2 linked regions of the Methyloterricola oryzae genome follow. The protein of the gene in region 1 binds, or shares a complex with, the protein of each later gene. Links are inferred from orthologs where the notes say so. Each region holds a gene or a part of one and is shown on either strand. Other genes may lie near its edges.

Region 1 (3,576 bases):
CCGGTCAATCTCGGTGCGTGTAACGGTGCGCGAAGCCTGCGCCCTTTGCATGAATTCTTTGATCGCGGCAGGCATGACGCCGCGCTCGCCCGCGACCGCCAGTGTCCGCCCTTCGGGGCTGAACACCGATATCTGGTCGTACGCATACGCTGTGCGTAGATTTTCCAGGCGTTCTAAAAGCCGGTTGACCGATCCCGGGTCATCCGGATGCATGGCACCGGCCTGGACCAGATCGGCAAACCCGCGACTGGTTGCCAGTGCGAAGCCGTCGCCATCCCGCTCCGCCAGCCAGCCTTCAATTTCCTCCACCTTGAGGCGGGCAATGGCGGTGAGATTGGACAGGGCCTCCCGTTCTACCTGCGGACTGTGCACCCTGTAGATGCCATAGCCGAGCAGGGGGGCACCCAGGGCCAGACCAAGGAAGGTAAGGATGAAATAGCGCTGGCCCCGCTGATAGGAAAACGTCCCTGTGGGCGAAGGCGAATCGGGAGGGGCCAATTTGGCCTTCAGCAGGAAATACAACAAGCCCGCTGTGAACAGGACGAACCCAAAGCCCTTGACCGTGCTGATGCGGACCAGCAAGGCCGGACTGTCGACGATCAGGCTCAGCAGGCGGTCGGACACCGCAATCCAGAGCACACCAAAAGCCGCGTAGGCAACGGCCACCGCACTGGGCGAAAAGCGTCGGCTCATAACGGCTCGGACATGGTATGGCTCCCTTGCGCACCCAGCGTGCTGCCGGACCGAAATGCGCTGACTCGCGAAATACTAGTGCATTGTGCAGAAGATCGGGCGCCTTGTAACGGCTGCTTGGGGAACGTGGTGATTCTACTGAGGCCGAGAACGCAGGCCAGGCGGCGAAGACTTGATGTGCACGCGGCAAGCCTTATGAGCAGGATGTGATGGAAAATGGGCCTTTGGCTTCTCCTTCAGACCTGATAAAAAGATAAGGCAACTTTCTTTAGCGGGTATAAAACGAGCCAGATACCTTCCTGGATATCTGGCTCGCTTGTCCGGCACCTTGCGCGCCGGAGTTTTGCCGATTCGCAATCGGTTCCTGCGAATCGATTGCGAGTGGTATCTCAACCCATCGCCCCCAGGTTTTAGCCTGGCCGCCTGCCTCCTCTGGCTGCGCCGCGCGTCCTAGCCATGGGTGGACTTCCCATTCACACGACGGAGATCCTGCTACTTCCCGATCCCATAGTGGGCGGTATCGCGATAAGCGGAATTGGAAGAGTCTTCCGCGATGGCCTTGGAGGCCGTTGCATATTTTTCATGCTCGGAACTCTTCACCATAAAGAGTACTGAACCGGCAATCAGTACCACGCCGCCGATGTAGACCCAGAAGTAATCTTTTTGCTGCTCCATAGTATCTCCTCGCATTTTTGGTTGTTTGAGGCGGTCAAGCTTGACGCGCAGGCAAACATTACCTTAACCGAAGTATGGTTATTTGATCCAACTCAACTTTCTGGCATTCTCCATTTTCGTACAGCTTACTCAAACCCGCGGAGCCGGCTTTTTCGCCACGTCGTCGCGCAGGTAAACCGGTTGCGCAAATTCAGCGGCAACGCACGCCCCCCCGAGAACGATACTGCTGCCCAAGCGCGCGACGTGGCCGGCGCGCGGGAATCGGCCCTCAATCACCCCACGCAACTGGGCGCCGCCCACCCGTTGTCTGAGGGTGTCCCCATACGGCCCCCAACCCGAGCCGATGCCGATTCCCGCCAGTTCTGCCGGGACGGCGACGGAATCGGCGGGCCCCACCGATTCCATCAGCATCGACTCCACCCCTTCGGGCGTCCGCGCGTAGACGCCCCAATACACCTCCCCCATGCGCGCATCCATGCAGGTGAAGGCATGGCCGTCTTCGGCCTCGTCGAAGGCCTGCAGTGCCAAGGCCGCGAGGGTCGACACCGGCGCCACGGGCAAATCCTTGGCAAAGGCCAGCCCCTGGATCACGCCGGTGGCGATGCGCACACCGGTAAACGAGCCCGGCCCCCGTCCGAAGGCCAGCGCATCAAGCTGAGCAAGGCCCAGGCCGGCCTCCGCCAGAATGGAATCAAGCATGGGAATGATCAGGTGATTATGCTGCTGCGGAGCGAGTTCATAGCGCTCCAGCACTGCACCATCCACGTACAAGGCGGCGGAGCAGGCTTCCGTAGCGGTTTCAACGGCCAGAATCTTCATGGGTCGTTCGGCGGGATTCCCGCCGCCTCCTCGGCGAAAAAAGCCTGTACCCGACCCAGTAGGCGGGTCCGCCGCATAGGCGGCAGGCTGTTGAGAAAAACCTTGCCGTAAGGCCGGCTGACGATCCTGGGATCGCACAACATGAGCACGCCACGGTCATCGCTGGAACGGATCAGACGCCCCACCCCTTGTTTGAGCGCGATCACCGCCGCAGGCAACTGATACCCGGCAAAAGGGCTCTGGCCGCGGGCTTTCAGGGCCTCCAGGCGGGCGTTCAAAACCGGGTCGCTGGGCGCGGCGAAAGGTAGTTTGTCGATGATGACGCAGGACAGGGCCGGTCCGCGCACATCCACCCCCTCCCAGAAGCTGGCGGTGCCGAGCAATACGCCGTCTCCCGCCGCCCGGAAGGCATCCACCAGGGCTGCCTTGGGCAAGGTGCCTTGCAGGAACAGCGGATAGGGCAGTTGATCCCTCAACACGTTCGCGGCGGTCTGCATAGCCTGGTAGCTGGTAAACAAAAAGAATGCCCTGCCCCGACTGGCCTGCAGCACCGGAACGGCGGCCTGCACCACGCTAGCGGTGTAATCCGGCGCAGACGGGTCGGGCAGATCCATGGGCACATACAGCAGCGACTGACGCGGATAATCAAAGGGACTGTCCCAGGCGCGGGCGTCGGCATCGCGCAGACCTAAGGCCTGGGTAAAATGCTCGAATCGCCTGGACACGCTCAAGGTGGCCGAAGTGAAGATCCAGGCCGCCTCCGACGCCTGGTGAAAACGGGAAAATTCATCCCCGACCTCCAGCGGCGTTCGGCTCAGGGAGAATCCGCGCTTTTGGGTCTCGAACCAGCGCACCGCATCGCTTTCGCGCTCTTCGAGAAATGCTGCCAGCCGACCCTGCAGTTCCTCGCAACGCTTCCAGCAGGCCTCCAGGCCCTTGCCCCGCACCGCCGCCTGCCGCAATTCCAGGCCTAGGTCTTCAAGCTGCCGCTGCAGCGCTTGCAAGCTCTCGCGCACCCGCTCGTCGTGGCTGACCGCTGCCCAGGCGTCCCGCCTCATCTCCGCACCGAGCGAAAGGCGCAGCTCGGCGGCCCGGTTTTCCAGGTCTTCGGCGCTTTTGGAAAGCTCAGGCTGGTCCGGCGCGTCCTTGACCTGCTCGGTCACCACGTCGTCGGCGAGTTCGTTGATCTGCCGCGATGTGATCGTCAGGCTCAGAAAGTTTGCCGCCGTCTCGGCAAACTGGTGCGCCTCGTCGATAACGACTACCTCGGCTTTCGGTAACAATTCGCCGAAACCATCGGTCTTCAAGGCCCAGTCGGCCCATACCAGATGGTGATTGACCACCAGCACCTCGGCTTCCTGGGCCGTGCGCCGGGCTTTCACCAGGAAG
Region 2 (3,245 bases), on another replicon or contig:
TCGCATCGCGGGTGCGGCCGTGACGGTCCTCGATCTCTGACAGCCTGGCCGCAACCTGTTGTACCGGCAACTCGGTGCGAAACCCCACCACCAGGTTGTAGAACGGGTCTCCCTCAAATCCGACCGCCTCGCTTTCGTAGACGCCGGAAACGCTCAGCGCGCCGAAGATGTCTTCCAGGTCCGCGAGCGCGCCGGGGATATGGATGTCCCTATCCACGTTGCTGCCGATGCTGAGGTAAACCTCAACCATGGCAGGTTCTCTCGCCCCGCTCGATGATGATGCCCACGTCGCTTGCGCCGCTGATGGCACCCTTCTTGTTCAGGGTCAGCCGCACCCAGGGCACCTTGAAATCCGAGATCAAAATATCGCAGATGCGTTCCGCCAGCGTTTCCACCAGAAAAAAAGAACTGCCTTCCACGAAGCTGATTATGCTCTTGGAGACGGCCTTGTAGTCCAGGGTGTCCTCGATCGCGTCGGAAGCGGCGGCCTTGCGGATGTCGCAGGCCATCTCCAGGTCGAGCACGACGGTCTGCCTGATCTTGCGTTCCCAGTCATAGATGCCGATGACTGTCTCGATCTGTAGGCCCCGCAGAAATATAATGTCCATCATCTATCCGGTCGGTTTGGTCTGTTTGAAATTGGTATCACAGAACTCCGGCGCACTTCAACTTTACGTAAGAGATTTGACGCATGCTGCAGTGGTTTCTGGTCCCGTTCGCCTACCTGCTGGGATCGCTCTCCAGCGCCGTCATCGTGAGCCGCTTGCTGCAGCTTCCGGACCCCCGCGAGGAGGGTTCGAAAAATCCCGGCGCCACCAACGTGCTGCGACTGGGCGGCAAGAAGGCCGCCGTCATCACCCTCTTGGGAGACATGTTCAAGGGGTTGATACCCTTGCTCGTGGCCAAGGGCCTGGACGCGCCGGTGGAAATTCTGGCGGCGGCGGGCGTCGCGGCCTTCCTCGGGCATTTGTATCCCGTGTTCTTCGGTTTCCGTGGCGGCAAGGGCGTAGCCACCGCCTTGGGCGTGCTGCTGGGATACTCCTGGGTCACCGGCACTGCCGTGCTCGTCACCTGGCTGGTGGTGGCCTACTTCTCCCGGATGTCGTCGCTGTCGGCCCTGATCGCGGCGGCTCTGGCGCCGGTGTATGTGGGCTGGTGGCTGGGGGGCTTGCCGCTGGTTTCGGCGACGGTCCTGATGAGCGCCTTGCTGATCTGGCGCCACCGTGAAAACATTGCGCGCATCCGGCGCGGCGAGGAGTCCCGCATCGGCCGCTGAATCGGTCAAGGCGGACTGAGTTCGTCCAACGGCCAACGCGGCCGCACGAAGACATCGGCTTGCGCCGATTGTTCGCCGAGCAGCCGCTGACAGCCGGCGAAGGCGATCATGGCTCCGTTGTCGGTGCAAAACTCCATGCGCGGGAAGTGGACGGTGAATCCGTCCTGCGCGCCCGCCCGTTCCAGTTTCTCGCGCATCAGCCGGTTCGCGCTGACTCCGCCGGCCGCCACCAGTCGCTTCAGCCCCGTCTGCTTCAGCGCGCGTCGGCATTTGATCAGCAGTGTGTCCACCACGGCTTCCTGGAAGGCATGGGCTACATCGGCCTTGTCATGCGCTGTGCCCGGAGACTGCGCCAGGGTGGTGAGGGTGTGGGTCTTGAGGCCGCTGAAGCTGAAGTCCAGCCCCGGCCGGTCGGTCATTGGGCGAGGAAAAACAAAGCGCCCCGGAGTGCCCCCCTCGGCCAGCCTGGCCAGGGCGGGGCCCCCGGGATAGCCCAGGCCCAGCATTTTCGCGGTCTTGTCGAAGGCTTCCCCGGCGGCGTCGTCCACCGATTCGCCCAGTGTCTGATAGGCACCGATTCCATCCACCCGTACCAGCAGCGTGTGGCCGCCCGATACCAGCAGGGCGATGAAGGGAAACGGCGGCGGATCGGGCTCGAGGAGGGGAGCGAGCAAATGCCCTTCCATGTGGTGCACCGGCATGGCGCGAATACCCCAGGCCCAGGCGAGGCTGCGCGCCACGGAAGCGCCTACCATCAGCGCGCCGATGAGACCGGGACCCGCCGTGTATGCGATGGCGTCGATCTCCTCGCGTCGGGTCTGTGAATCGGACAACAAGGATCGCAGGAGCGGGACCAACTTGCGGATATGGTCGCGCGAGGCCAGTTCCGGCACCACCCCTCCGTACTCGGCATGGATCGCCACCTGGCTGTAGAGGGTATGTGCCAGGAGGCCTTGTTCGGAGTCGTAGAGGGCGACCCCGGTTTCGTCGCAGGATGTCTCGATGCCCAGCACTTTCATGGTGGTTTCTGCTTTTGCTTTATGAATGGAGGCGAGTATAATCGCGGGTTTGATTATCAGGGTAGCCCCAAATTGGGGTGCGTAGAAATTTTTTCAGTTATTTATCGGGAAGTTACATGCCGTCCATCAGAATCCGTGAGAACGAGCCTTTCGAAATCGCTATTCGCCGCTTCAAACGTGCCTGCGAGAAAGCCGGGGTTTTGTCCGAGGTTCGCCGCAGAGAGTTTTACGAGAAGCCCACCGAAGAGCGTAAGCGCAAGGCCGCCGCGGCAGTCAAGCGTCACCTGAAGAAACTTTCCCGAGAGCGCTTTGCCCTGCAGAACTTGCGCAAGGGCCGTCCTACGCCCTGATTCCCCTGCGTCGAGCGGATGTGAGTCATGAGTGACATGTCGCTTAAACAACGCATACAGGACGATATGAAGTCCGCCATGAAGGCCGGAGAGAAGGACCGGTTGGGCGTGATCCGCCTGATCATGGCCGCCATCAAGCAACGCGAGGTGGATGAGCGCATCCAACTGGACGACGCTCAGGTGCTGGCGGTGCTGGACAAGATGGTGAAGCAGCGCCGCGAGTCCATCGCGCAGTACACCAAGGCAGGCCGAAACGACCTGGCCGATGTGGAAGCCGCCGAAGTGGCCGTGATCCAGGATTATCTGCCTCAAGCACTCAGCGACGCGGAAATCGATGCCCTGATCCGATCCGCCGTGGCGGAGACGTGCGCGTCCGCCATCGGCGATATGGGCAAGGTCATGGCGCTGTTGAAACCGCAGATGCAAGGGCGCGCAGATATGGCAGCGGTCAGTGCGCGTATCAAAGCCATGCTGGGGTGATTCTGTCCTTTTCGGTGACGGCAACGTGCCGTTCTTCTGAGTGCTGCCTGCCTAGGCGCGATGGCCGGTAAGATCCCGCGCGCCTTTATCGAAGATCTCGTTGCGCGTATCGACTTGGTC

What was found. Proteins that work in one complex are often made in the same cells at the same time.
Region 2: the proteins of tsaB (region 1) and tsaD are in contact, whole or in part, in a solved structure (PDB 4WQ4), measured with the Escherichia coli proteins. The link is inferred for Methyloterricola oryzae from one-to-one orthologs.

Annotation. Positions count from the first base shown.
Region 1 is NZ_JYNS01000012.1:85,520-89,095, forward strand. Bases 343-3,342 are described here. They hold tsaB (tRNA (adenosine(37)-N6)-threonylcarbamoyltransferase complex dimerization subunit type 1 TsaB), read right to left. Parts: upstream 2,188-3,342; coding sequence 1,498-2,187; downstream 343-1,497. Other genes in these bases: EK23_RS21935 (bifunctional diguanylate cyclase/phosphodiesterase), read right to left, coding at 343-693; EK23_RS15370 (hypothetical protein), read right to left, coding at 1,186-1,368; yoaA (DNA repair helicase YoaA), read right to left, coding at 2,184-3,342. Outside these bases: more of EK23_RS21935, read right to left, coding at 1-342; more of yoaA, read right to left, coding at 3,343-3,576. UniProt on the Escherichia coli protein: Required for the formation of a threonylcarbamoyl group on adenosine at position 37 (t(6)A37) in tRNAs that read codons beginning with adenine.
Region 2 is NZ_JYNS01000005.1:206,613-209,857, forward strand. The notes cover bases 289-3,245. They hold tsaD (tRNA (adenosine(37)-N6)-threonylcarbamoyltransferase complex transferase subunit TsaD), read right to left. Parts: upstream 2,296-3,245; coding sequence 1,282-2,295; downstream 289-1,281. Other genes in these bases: folB (dihydroneopterin aldolase), read right to left, coding at 289-608; plsY (glycerol-3-phosphate 1-O-acyltransferase PlsY), read left to right, coding at 692-1,276; rpsU (30S ribosomal protein S21), read left to right, coding at 2,412-2,645; EK23_RS09440 (GatB/YqeY domain-containing protein), read left to right, coding at 2,673-3,125; dnaG (DNA primase), read left to right, coding at 3,186-3,245. Outside these bases: folK (2-amino-4-hydroxy-6-hydroxymethyldihydropteridine diphosphokinase), read right to left, coding at 1-250; more of folB, read right to left, coding at 243-288.